DNA from 2 places in the Frateuria edaphi genome. Region 2 is predicted to be linked to the other one. Evidence: predicted binding sites of a transcription regulator. Region 2 holds the regulator's gene; the other holds the start of a gene.

Region 1 (5,970 bases), 1.6 Mb from region 2:
AGTTCAACCTGCGCCACGTTGCCTACCACGACAGCCTCACCGGGCTGCCCAACCGCCTGCGCGCGCTCGACCACCTGGCCGAGCTGCATGCCGACACGCTGGCGCGGGGCCAGCACGGCGCCGTGCTGCTGATCGACCTGGACAACTTCAAGACCATCAACGACGCGCTCGGACATCCGATCGGCGACCGCATGCTGGAGGCCATCGCCGACCGTCTGCTCGCCGCCGCGCCACCGGACGCGATGCTCGCGCGACTGGGCGGCGACGAGTTCGTGCTGGTGCTGGGCCCGTTGGCGGGCGCGCCCGCGGCGGTGCAGGCGCAGGCCGAGCAGGCGGCCGAACGCATGGTCGCGCGCCTGGCCGAGCCGGTGACGGTGGACAGCCGCATCCTGGCGGTCGGGGCCAGCGTGGGCGTGGCCTTGTTCCCCGCCGGCGAAGAGGGCGTGGCCGACCTGTTGCGCCGCGCCGACATCGCGCTCTATCGCGCCAAGGCCGCCGGGCGCAATACGGTGCGCCTGTTCCTGGAGCCGATGCAGCAGGAGGCGGACACCCGGCTGACGCTGGAACGCGGCCTGCGTACCGCGCTCGAACAGGACCGCATGCCCACGCAATTCGCCCTGCACTTCCAGCCGCAGGTCAACCGCCGTGGCGAACTGCTGGGCGCCGAGGCGTTGCTGCGCTGGCAGCATCCGCAACTGGGCGAGCTTTCGCCGTCGGTGTTCATTCCGCTGGCCGAGGAAACCGGGCTGATCCACGCGCTCGGCACCTGGGTGATCGGCCAGGCCTGCGCGCATATCCGCGCCTGGGACCGCGACGGCGTGGCCTTCGGTGGCCGCCTGGCGGTGAACGTGAGCGCCTGGCAGCTCAACCATCCGCATTTCGCCGCGCAGCTGGAGGCACAGGTACGCGCGGCCGGCATCGAGCCATCGCGGCTGACCCTGGAACTGACCGAGAGCGCGCTGCTGCAGGACTTCGACAGCGCGCTGGACACCCTCAACCAATTGTCCGAAACCGGCTTCCGGCTCGCGCTGGACGACTTCGGCACCGGGTATTCCTCGCTGAGTTACCTGCAGCGCCTTCCGCTGGACGTGCTCAAGGTGGACCGGGCCTTCGTCAGCGGACTGAGCCCGAACGCGGCCAACCCGCTGGCCAGCTTCATCATCGACGTGGCGCACCGCCTGGGCATCGCCGCCGTGGCCGAGGGCGTGGAAACCGTGCCGCAGCGCCTCGCCCTGGAACGGATCGGCTGCGATGGCCTGCAGGGTTTCCTGATCTGCCGGCCGGTGGACGAACCCGGCTTCCGCCGCTGGCTCGCCGAGCACCAGCAGGCGCGCACGCTGCCGCAGGCGCAACGCAACGTGCCCGATGCGCCGGAAGCGCGCGACCTGGCTTCGCGCGACAGGAATTCGTCGGGAGAGTAGGCGGTTGCCGGGGGCGCGGGCCACAGGGGCCCGGACATCCGTGGTTACGCCGGCTCCGGATCCACGTCCCCCTGTCCGCCGCGCTCGGCCAGCTTGCTGGCGTACATCGCGCGATCGGCCGCGGCATACAGGCGCGTTTCGTCCTGGCCGTCGTCGGGGTACAGCGCCAGCCCGATGCTCGCGCCGATCGACAGCTGCTGGCCCTGGAACTCGGTGCTCGCATCGAAGGCGCGCGCCAGGCGTTCGGCACGCACCTGCGCGGCGGCACGATCGGCCACCTCGGGCAGGATCGCGGCGAACTCGTCGCCGCCCAGCCGGGCGAGCGTATCGCCCGCGCGGATGCCCTGCTGCAGGCGCTGCGCCACGAAGTGCAGCAGCGCGTCGCCCGCCGCGTGGCCGAGCGTGTCGTTGATGCGCTTGAAGTCGTTGAGGTCGATGACCAGCATCGCGGTGCGCCCGCCGCTCTCGCGCGCACGCCGCAGCGCCTGCTCCAGCCGGTTCGCGAAGACGCGCCGGTTCGGCAGGCCGGTCAGCGCGTCGTGCTGGGATGCATGCTCGGCATGGCCGATCTGCTCCTCCAGCAGCGTGAAGATCATGCCGGTAGCAACCAGGAACTTGGGCAGGTTCCATGCCTCGTTCTCGATGCCCCAGCCGGCCAGCCACGGAGCGAGCGCGGCGGCCACCGGAAATACCGCAGCCCAGGCGACGAAGCTCACCGTGGTGAACACCACACCCACCGACGGTCCGACCGCGCCACGGTAGAAGCAGAACGCCACCGCCAGGTAGTGCCAGAACAGCATCCAGTCGAGCGCCCGGTCGATCGCGCCGTGCCAGGCGAACATGCCCTGCAGCGCATAGATTCCGACCACCACCGGCACGCACCAGGACGGCTTGCGCCGATCGCGCCGGAACACCCAGGCGGTCGAGGCCAGGCCCAATACAGTGCACAGGAGATAAGGGAAGCGCACTTCCGATCCGTAGGCAGCCAGCACGAAGAACGCCACGTCGGGCGTCGCCGCCAGCAACGTGACGCCCAGGTCCCGCCACCACGCCAGGCGGGCGTCGGAACCGGCCCAGACGAAGGCGACGCTGGCCAGCAGCAGCATCGACAGCGAGACGGCCAGCGCGGCGTCCGCCGCGGGTCCCGGCGCGAGATTGCGTTCGACGAACTGGGCCACGATGTGCACCAGGATCATCGCCCAGCCGACCAGCCAGAGGCGCGGGCGCGTCTGCCGTGTCCGCCTGAGCAGTCCGGCGAAAACCAGCACCAGGCCGCCAATGGCGAGGAAGTCGGGGACGACAGACAGGTTCAAGCGTGTTTCTCCGCGCCGTGGGCAGGCGCGTTCGGCAAAAAGACTCCTGATCGCTTATCGGCCATGCGTGCGCAAGCTTGAATCGGCCCGCGGCAGGGCGCAACTGCACGCACGAGCCTGCTCAAGCGCCCGTCGGGCCCGGCCGATACAGGGCGATGAAGAGTCTCCTGCTGTTGTGCCTGTTCCTGTTGCTGCCGCTCCGCGCGGTCGCGGGCGAGCATCTGGAGGATGTCTTGCGCGACCAGCGGCTGCACGGGTTCCGTTCGGTGGCTGCTGCGATGGAGCGCCTGCGCAATGTCGATGACGCGCCGGGGCCGGACGCGCCGCTGGACCGGCGCTGGCGCTACCAGAGCGCGATGCTCGATCTCGCTCTGGGGGGCGATCGGGCTGCGTCGGTGAAGGCGAGCATGGCCGCCCTGGAAACCATGGCGACCGACGAGGGCTGCGTCCGCTGCCGCTTCGACGTGCTGCTGGCCAGAGCCCTGCTTGCCGTACGCGCCTCCACGCCGGCTGCGGGCCGGACCTATCTGGACCAGGCTGCCGCCCTGCTGGCGCGATTGCATGACGATGGCGCACGCGAGGCCCTGTTGACCGCCCAAGCCTGGAACGGCGCGGTGGACGGGCGCTTCAACCAGTCCATCGAACTGGCCCTGGAGGCCTACGCGCTGGCAGCTCACCGCCACGACGAGGCGGCGCAGATCCGCCTGCTTGCCAGCATGATCGGCACGAATGCCGATCTGGGCGATCCCCGTCGTGCCATTCAGGTGGGCGAGGAGGCCTATGCACGCGCGGACGCGGTGAACTACCGGGCGCTCATGGGCACCATCGCCCTGGATCTTGGCCACGCCTATTCGCTGCTGGACGATCGTCCGCACCAGCGGGTCGCACTGGAACGTGCCCTGGCCCTCTCCGAACACGACCCCGACCAGCTCGACACCCGGATCCTCGCGCTCAACAACCTTTCCGACTACTACCTCAGCCAGCCCGGGCAGGACCAGCGCGTGCTCGACTATGCGCACGGCGCGGATGACCTTGCCCGCGCCGCCGGCAGCGAGATCGACCGCGCCGCACCACTGGCCAACATCGGCATCGCGCTCGGCCGGCAAGGCAAGCTCGATGAAAGCGTGGCCACGCTGCGGCAGGCCATCGACATCGCCGAGCGCCACGGCAACACGACCTACGTCATCGGCATCACGCAGGAGCTGGTGCGGATCCTGGAAGGTGCCGGTCGCGACCGTGAAGCGCTGGCGCAATTGCACAAGGCCGACGCGCTGGAGGCCGATCTCACCCGCCAACAGCGTGAAAAGGCAGTGCTGGACCTGCAGGAGAAATATGCGGCCGAGCGCAAGAGCCAGCAGATCGCCCAGCTGTCGGCGCAGAACCAGCTCAAGCAGGCCCAGCTGGCTGCCGAGGGCTGGCGCAATCGCCTGTGGATTGCGCTGGCCGTCATGCTCGCGCTGGGTTCGGTATGGCTGATGCATTCGATACGGCGTGCCCGCCAGGCCAATCGCCGTCTGGCCCGGCAGTCCTCGATCGATCCATTGACCGGCGCGTACAACCGGCGGCATACGCAAGGGCTCCTCGATCGCCTGCAGCAGCCGGTGCGCCGGCGCGCGGACGACAGCGCATGGAATGACGGCACCGGCCTGATGATCCTGGACCTCGATTTCTTCAAGCACATCAACGATGGCTGGGGACACGCCGCCGGCGATGCCGTGCTCGTCGCGGTCGCGCAACGCCTGCGCGGCCTGCTGCGCCAGGGCGACGCGATCGCGCGCTGGGGTGGCGAGGAGTTCGTGCTGGTGCTGCCCGACACGCCCGCCGGCGCGTTGCCGGCGCTCGCCCGTCACGTGCTGCACGCGATCGGCGACGCCCCGGTGATAGTCGCCGGCCAGGCGTTGATCGTCACCGCCTCGATCGGCGCGGTGAGCTTTCCGGCAAGCCCGGGCCAGGGTTGGGAGGCCGCCCTGGGCCTGGCCGATCTGGCGCTGTACCAGGCCAAGGCCAGCGGCCGCAATCGCGCCTTCTGCGTGACTCGCGTCTCGGCCGATGCCGAGTCCTCGCGGCTGGCCCGCGACCTGGCCAAGGCGCGCGATGCCGGCGAGGTGGATCTGGAAATGGTGCCCGGCCCGCCCGCCCGTGAAGTTCCGGTCGCGGCCAGGGAACGCGTGGCGGTGTCGGCCTGAGGAGCGCGCGACGCTCATGCGCGGCGAGCCGGGGCATCCCGGCGGTCCGCACCGAGCATGTTCCGCACCTTGGCCAGCAGGTCCTCGTCGCGGAACGGCTTGCTCACGATGCGGTCGTCGCCGATGTCCTTGAAGGCACCGAAGTCCGCAAAGCCGGTAAGGAACAGGACAGGCAGCGACGGCCGCTTGGCGTGCGCCTCGCGCGCCACCTCCGAGCCGTTCATGCCGGGCATGGCGTAGTCCATCAGCATCAGGTCGACCTCGCCTCCTTCGCGGTCGAGCACGTCCAGCGCCGAGCCGCCACTGCCGGCCTCGATCACTTCGTAGCCGCGCTCGGCGAGGATCGCCGCGGTGACCTCGCGCACGCCGGTATCGTCGTCGACCAGCAGGATGCACTGTCGCACCGCGCCCCCGGCCGGGTGCACCGGCGCGTGCGGCAGGTCCTCCGCCTGGACGATGGCACCGGTCGCGCGCGGCAGGTAAACCTTGACCGAGGTGCCTTCGCCGAGCCGCGTGGCGATCCGCACGCCGCCGCCGGACTGCTTGGCGAAGCCGTACACCTGCGCCAGGCCGAGCCCGGAACCCTTGCCGACCTCCTTGGTGGTGAAGAACGGCTCGAACGCCCGCGCGAGCACGTCCGGCGCCATGCCGCTGCCGTGATCGGTCACCGCGACCATCACGTAATCGCCCGGCGCGGGCTCCTCCGGCCGCGAAGCCAGGTCGTGCAAGGAGACGTTCGCCGTTTCGACGATCAGCTCGCTGCCCACGGCCGACGCATCGCGCGCGTTGATCGCCAGGTTGAGGATCACCAGTTCGATCTGCGTCGGATCGACCAGCGCCGACCACAAGCCGGATTGCAGCTTCATGGTCAGCTGCACCGAGCCTCCCATCGAGCTCTGCAACAGGTCGCGCATGCTGGCGACGATGCCATTGAGGTCCACCGCCTTGGCCTCCAGCCGCTGCCGCCGCGAGAACGCCAGCAACTGCGCGGTCAGCTTGGCGCCGCGCGAGGCGGCGTCCTTCATGTAGGTCAGCCGTTGGCCAATCCGC
Region 2 (5,970 bases):
CGGCGCCTGGCGCAGCTGGGCAACGGCGAGCATGCCGCGGTGATCCGCGCGTTCGACGAGCTGCCCCGTCCGCCGGACTACCTGCTGGTCGATACCGCCGCGGGCCTGTCGGACAACGTGGCGATGTTCGCCGCGGCGGCCGACGACGTCGTGCTGGTGGTTTGCGACGAGCCGGCCTCGCTCACCGACGCCTATGCGCTGATCAAGGTCCTCTCCCGCGACTTTGGCGTGCGCCGCTTCCGCTTCGTCGCCAACATGGTGCGCAACCTGGGCGAGGCCCGCGCGCTGCACCAGAAGCTGGCCAAGGTCAGCGACCGCTTCCTGGACGTGGTGCTGGATTTCTTCGGGTTCGTGCCGCAGGACGAGCGGCTCAAGCAGGCCATCCGGCGCCAGAACGCGGTGGTGGACATGTGGCCGGCGGCGCGTTCGTCGCAGGCATTCAAGCAATTGGCAGGTGCGGTCGATAACTGGGAGGAACCCGCGCGCGCGGGCCTGGACCGCATCGCATTCTTCGGTGGCCAGGCCGTGACGGCGTCGGGGTGGTGAGATGAGCGTGGCATCGGAATATCTCCAGCTGCAAAAACAGAGTGCAGATGAGTTGGTGCGCCAGCACGCGCCACTGGTGCGTCGTATTGCCTATCACCTGATGGGCCGTCTTCCCCCCAGCGTGGACGTGGGCGACCTGATCCAGTCCGGCATGATCGGCCTGCTCGAGGCCGCGCGGCACTACGCCACCGACCGCGCCGCCAGCTTCGAGACCTACGCCGGCATCCGCATCCGCGGCGCCATGCTCGACGAGCTGCGCAAGACAGACTGGACCCCCCGCTCGGTGCACCGCAAGGTGCGCGAAGTGGCCGAGGTGGTGCGCCAGATCGAGATCGAGACCGGCGCCGACGCCGAGGATGCCGAAGTCATCAAGCGCCTCGGCGTGAGCGCGGAGGACTACCACCAGATTCTCGCCGACGCCGCCAGCGCGCGCCTGCTCAGCCTCACCGCGCCGGACGACGGCGACGGCGCGCCAGCCTTCGACGTGGTCGACCAGGGCACCCTGGGGCCGGCCGAGAGCATCGAGCAGGACGGCCTGCGCCAGGCGTTGATCGACGGCATCTCCGGCCTGCCCGAGCGCGAGCAGCTGGTGATGTCGCTGTACTACGAGCAGGAATTGAACCTGAAGGAAATCGGCGCCGTGCTCGGCGTGACCGAGTCGCGCGTGTGCCAGATCCACGGCCAGGCGATCGTGCGGCTGCGTGCGCGCATGGGCGACTGGCGCGACGACGTGCAGGGGGAGTCGGAAACCGGCACCCGCAAAGGCAAGGGCCGCCGCGCTTCATCCGATCGTTCCGTTTCCCGCTGACCCCTCCGACTTCCGATCCCGAATCCCGATTTCCTACCAGAGGAACCAATGGACAAGAACATGAAAATCCTCGTGGTGGACGACTTCTCCACCATGCGGCGCATCGTCAGGAACCTGCTGGTGGAGCTGGGTTTCACCAACACGCTGATCCAGGAAGCCGACGACGGCAACAACGCGCTGACCATGCTGAAAAGCCAGCCGTTCGACATGGTCGTGACCGACTGGAACATGCCCAACATGACCGGCATCGACCTGTTGCGCGCGATCCGCGCCGAACCCTCGCTCAAGGGCCTGCCGGTGCTGATGGTTACCGCCGAGAACAACCGCGACCAGATCATCGCCGCGGCCCAGGCGGGCGTGAACGGCTACATCGTCAAGCCGTTCAACGCGGTCACGCTGAAGGAGAAGCTCACCAAGATCTTCGAGCGCCTGGCCGCCGCGGGAGCCAGCGCATGAGCGCCGTGCTTTCCACCTTCGACGAAACCGCGCTGCCGCAAGAGCTGCAGGACCTGCTCAACAGCGAAGATGGCGCGGCCTTCGAGCACGCGCTCGATGCGCTGGTGCGCCAGCGCGAGCAGCACCTGTTCCGGGCGTTGGGCCTGCTCGCGCGCGACCTGCATGGCGCGGTCAGCCGGCTCGGCAACGACCTGGCGCACGAAGGTGTGCCGGGCAAGGTCGCCGACGTGCGCAAGCACCTGAACGACGTGCTGGAGATGAGCGCCCAGGCGGCCCATCGCAGCATCGATTTCGCCGAACGCATGAGCCCCGAGGCCGACGCGCTGGCGCAGAGCGCCGAGCAGGTGCTCGCCTCGGCGGCACCATGCGACCCGGTCGCGGACCTGGCGCGCCAGGCCGGCAACTTCGCAGGCGCATGCCGCGAGGGCCTCAACGACATGGTGATGGCGCAGTCCTGGCAGGATCTGTCCGGCCAGCGCATCAAGAAGGTGGTCAACTTCATCGAGTCGGTGGAGTCCTCGCTGCTGGAGCTGGTCCGCCTGACCGGTGCATTGTCCGGCCGCGAGCCGCCGCCGGTGGTTGAGAAGATCTCCGGCCAGGACGAGGCGGACCGCCTGCTCAGCGAATTCGGTTTCTAAGGGAGTCCCAGGCGAATGGATCCCTCGCTCGACGCCGAACTGCGCGACGATTTCCTGGTCGAGGCCGGGGAGCTGGTCGAGCGCCTGTCGGAACAACTGGTCGAGCTGGAAGCCAGCCCGCGCGACGCCGAGCTGCTGAACGCGGTGTTCCGCGCCTTCCATACGGTCAAGGGTGGCGCGGGCTTCCTCGCCATCGAGCCGATGGTGCAGCTGTGCCATCACGCCGAGGACCTGCTCAACGTCGCCCGCAACGGCGCGCTGGTGCTGGATTCGGCGAGGATGGACGCACTGCTCGAAGCGCTGGACCTGCTCAACGCGATGATGGATGCGCTGCGGGGCGGCACCTCGATGGCCATGCCGCCGCCTGCGCTGCTCAAGCGGCTGACGCCCGGCGCCGCGGCGCCCGCGCCGCCGCCGGTCGCCGCGCCCGTGGCCGCACCGCCGGCGGACGGCAGCATCGACGACAGCGAATTCGAGGCCCTGCTGGACAGCCTGTACGGCACCGCCGCGCCGGGCACCGTCGCACCGGCGCCGGCCGTGCCGTCACCGACCCACATCAGCGACGACGAATTCGAGGCGCTGCTGGACAACCTGCACGGCACGGCGGCGCCCGGCGCCAGCGCCGTACCGGCATCCAGCACGACTATCGCCGACGACGAATTCGAGGCCCTGCTCGACAACCTGCACGGCAAGGGCGCCGCCCCCGGCGCCCAGCCCATAACCGCCGCTCCGGCGCCTGCGCCTGCGCCCGCGCCCGCACGCGCGGCCGCGCCGGCCGAGACCAGCGTGCGCGTCGATACCGGCCGGCTCGACGCGCTGGTCAATCGCGCCGGCGAACTGGTGCTGGTCCGCAACCGCCTGCAGAGCCTGGCCCAGAAGAGCGGCGACGACATGCTGGCGCAGGCCGCGGCCGAACTCGACCGCGTCGCCGACGAGATGCAAGGCGCGGTGCTGTCCATGCGCATGCAGCCGGTCGGCCGGCTGTTCCAGCGCTTTCCGCGCATCGTGCGCGACCTCGCCCGCCAGCTGGGCAAGGAAGTGGACCTGGTGACCGAAGGCGAGGGCACCGACCTCGATCGCAGCCTGGTCGAGGCGCTCGCCGATCCGCTGATCCACCTGTTGCGCAACGCACTGGACCACGGGCTGGAAATGCCCGAGGAACGCGTCAAGGTCGGCAAGTCGCGCCGTGGCACGGTGCGCCTGTCCGCCAGCCAGCGCGGCGAGCGCATCGTCATCGCGGTGAGCGACGACGGCCACGGCATGAACCCCGAGGTGCTCAAGCGCAAGGCGGTCGAGAAGGGCGTGATCGACGCGGCCCAGGCCGCGCGCCTGAGCGAGAACGAGTGCTACGAACTGATCTTCCGCCCGGGCTTTTCCACCGCCGCGCAGATCTCCGACATCTCCGGCCGCGGCGTCGGCATGGACGTGGTCAAGACGCGCGTGGCCGAACTCGGCGGCACCCTGCAGGTGCGCTCGAAGCTCGGCCAGGGCAGCGAACTGCAGCTGACCGTGCCGCTGACCCTGGCGATCCTGCGCGTGCTGATGGTGCGCGTGGGCCCGCGCCTGTTCGCGCTGCCGCTGTCCAACGTGGAGGAAGTGTTCGAACTGTCCGCGGGCCAGGACCGCATGCTCGATGGCCGGCTGGTCGCCAACCACCGCGGTCGCGCGCTGCCGCTGGGCGATCTGGCCGGCTGGGCCGGCGTGGTCGGCGTCGCGCCGCGCCACGTGGTGGTGCTGCACATCGGCCACCAGCGCATCGGTTGCCTGGTGCACGAGGTGCTCGGCCGCGAGGACGTCATGGCCAAGCCGCTGGGTCCGCTGTTCGAGGGCCTGCCGGGCATCGCCGGTGCCACGGTCACCGGCGACGGTGCGCTCGCGCTGGTGCTGGACCTGGCCGGCCTGGCCGACGATGGCGGGCAGCTCCTGCCGTCACTGAGGGCGGCGGGCTGACATGGACGTGGTGAGCCTCGTCGGCACGATCCTGGCCTTCCTGGTCATCATCGTGGGCACCATCCTCAAAGGCTCCACGGTCGGCGCGCTGGTCAACCCGGCCGCGTTCGTGATCGTCTTCGCCGGCACCATCGCCGCCTTGATGGTGCAGACGCCCGGCAGCGTGCTCAAGCGCGCGCTGGGCATGCTGCCGATGGTCTACCGCCCGCCGGTGTTCCAGCCCTCGGACCTGATTGCCCGCATCATCGGCTGGAGCGAGATCTCCCGCCGGCAGGGCCTGCTCGGCCTCGAGCCGAGGATCGACGAGGAAAGCGACGGCTTCGTGCGCAAGGGCCTGCAGATGCTGGTCGACGGCGGCGAGCCGGACGCGATCCGCGGCGTGCTCGAGGTCGAGATGGAGGCGCGCGAGCACAACGAGCTGGTCGCCGCCAAGGTGTTCGAGAACGCCGGCATCTACTCCCCGACGATGGGCATCATCGGCGCCGTGATGGGGTTGATGGCGGTGATGCAGAACCTCGCCGATCCCAGCAAGCTGGGCCACGGCATCGCCGCGGCCTTCGTCGCCACCATCTACGGCGTGGCGCTGGCCAACCTCCTCATGCTGCCGATGTCCGCGCGGCTCAAGGGCCTGGTGCGCAAGCAGACGCAGATGCGCGAGATCCTCGTCGAAGGTCTGGTGTCGATCGCCGAAGGGGACAACCCGCGGCAGATCGAGGCCAAGCTGCAGGGGTATCTCTCGTGAAAAAGAAGCATCACCACGAGGATCACGTCAACCATGAGGCCTGGGCGATTCCCTACGCCGACCTGATGACGCTGCTGCTCGCTTTCTTCGTGGTGATGTATGCGGTCTCGGTCGTCAACGAGGGCAAGTACCGCGTGATGTCCGAGTCGATCATCGAGGCGTTCAACGGCTCCAGCCACGTGATCGCGCCGATGCCGGCACAGAATGCGAAGCCGCACAACGTCGACCCGGCCATCGCCGCGCCGCAGGGCCAGCCCGGCGCGGCCGTCGCGCCGGTGGCCGTGCCGATCCCGTTGCGCCCGGCGCCGCGGCGGATGGTCGCCGAACGCGCCCCGCACGAGACCTTGCGCGACGTGCAAGCCACGCAGGAAGCGCAGCGCCAAGCGAACCTCACGCGCATCCAGCACGAGGTGGAAAAGGCGCTGCAACCGCTGATCGACAGGCAGCAGGTCGTCGTGCGCCGCACGGCCAACTGGCTGGAGATCGAGATCCGCACCGACATCCTGTTCCCCAGCGGCGTGGCGCAGCTCTCGCACCAGGCCGATGCGGTGCTGAGCAGCCTGGGCGGCATCCTGGCGCCGTTCGGCAACCCCTTGCGCATCGAGGGCTATACCGACGACAAGCCGATCAATACGGCCGTCTTTCCGTCCAACTGGGAACTGTCCGCCGCCCGCGCCGCCAGCGTGGCGCGGCTATTCACCGAACACGGGGTGAGCCCCTCGCGGCTTGGGATCATCGGCTGGGGCCAGTTCCGCCCGGCGGCCGACAACGTCACCGTCGAAGGCCGCAACCGCAATCGCCGCGTCCTGGTCGTGGTGCTGAGCGACCAC

Evidence for each region. The regulator FliA, encoded in region 2, starts transcription of late flagellar genes. The targets are predictions, from matches to a motif close to TAAAGTTTNNCNNNCNNNGGCCGATAA.
Region 1: LQ772_RS10895 (GGDEF domain-containing protein) is a predicted target of FliA. The motif match lies at 2,789-2,815, and genes of this name have one in related genera.

What each region holds. Positions count from the first base shown of each region.
Region 1 covers NZ_CP088251.1:2,330,534-2,336,503, forward strand. The annotation lists gene LQ772_RS10890 (putative bifunctional diguanylate cyclase/phosphodiesterase) at 1-1,421, shown strand, start outside; gene LQ772_RS10895 (GGDEF domain-containing protein) at 1,466-2,734, opposite strand; gene LQ772_RS10900 (GGDEF domain-containing protein) at 2,890-4,920, shown strand; gene LQ772_RS10905 (response regulator) at 4,935-5,970, opposite strand, start outside.
Region 2 covers NZ_CP088251.1:772,737-778,706, forward strand. The annotation lists gene LQ772_RS03460 (MinD/ParA family protein) at 1-546, shown strand, start outside; gene LQ772_RS03465 (RNA polymerase sigma factor FliA) at 548-1,354, shown strand; gene LQ772_RS03470 (chemotaxis response regulator CheY) at 1,403-1,810, shown strand; gene LQ772_RS03475 (protein phosphatase CheZ) at 1,807-2,448, shown strand; gene LQ772_RS03480 (chemotaxis protein CheA) at 2,464-4,398, shown strand; gene LQ772_RS03485 (flagellar motor protein) at 4,400-5,140, shown strand; gene motD (flagellar motor protein MotD) at 5,137-5,970, shown strand, end outside.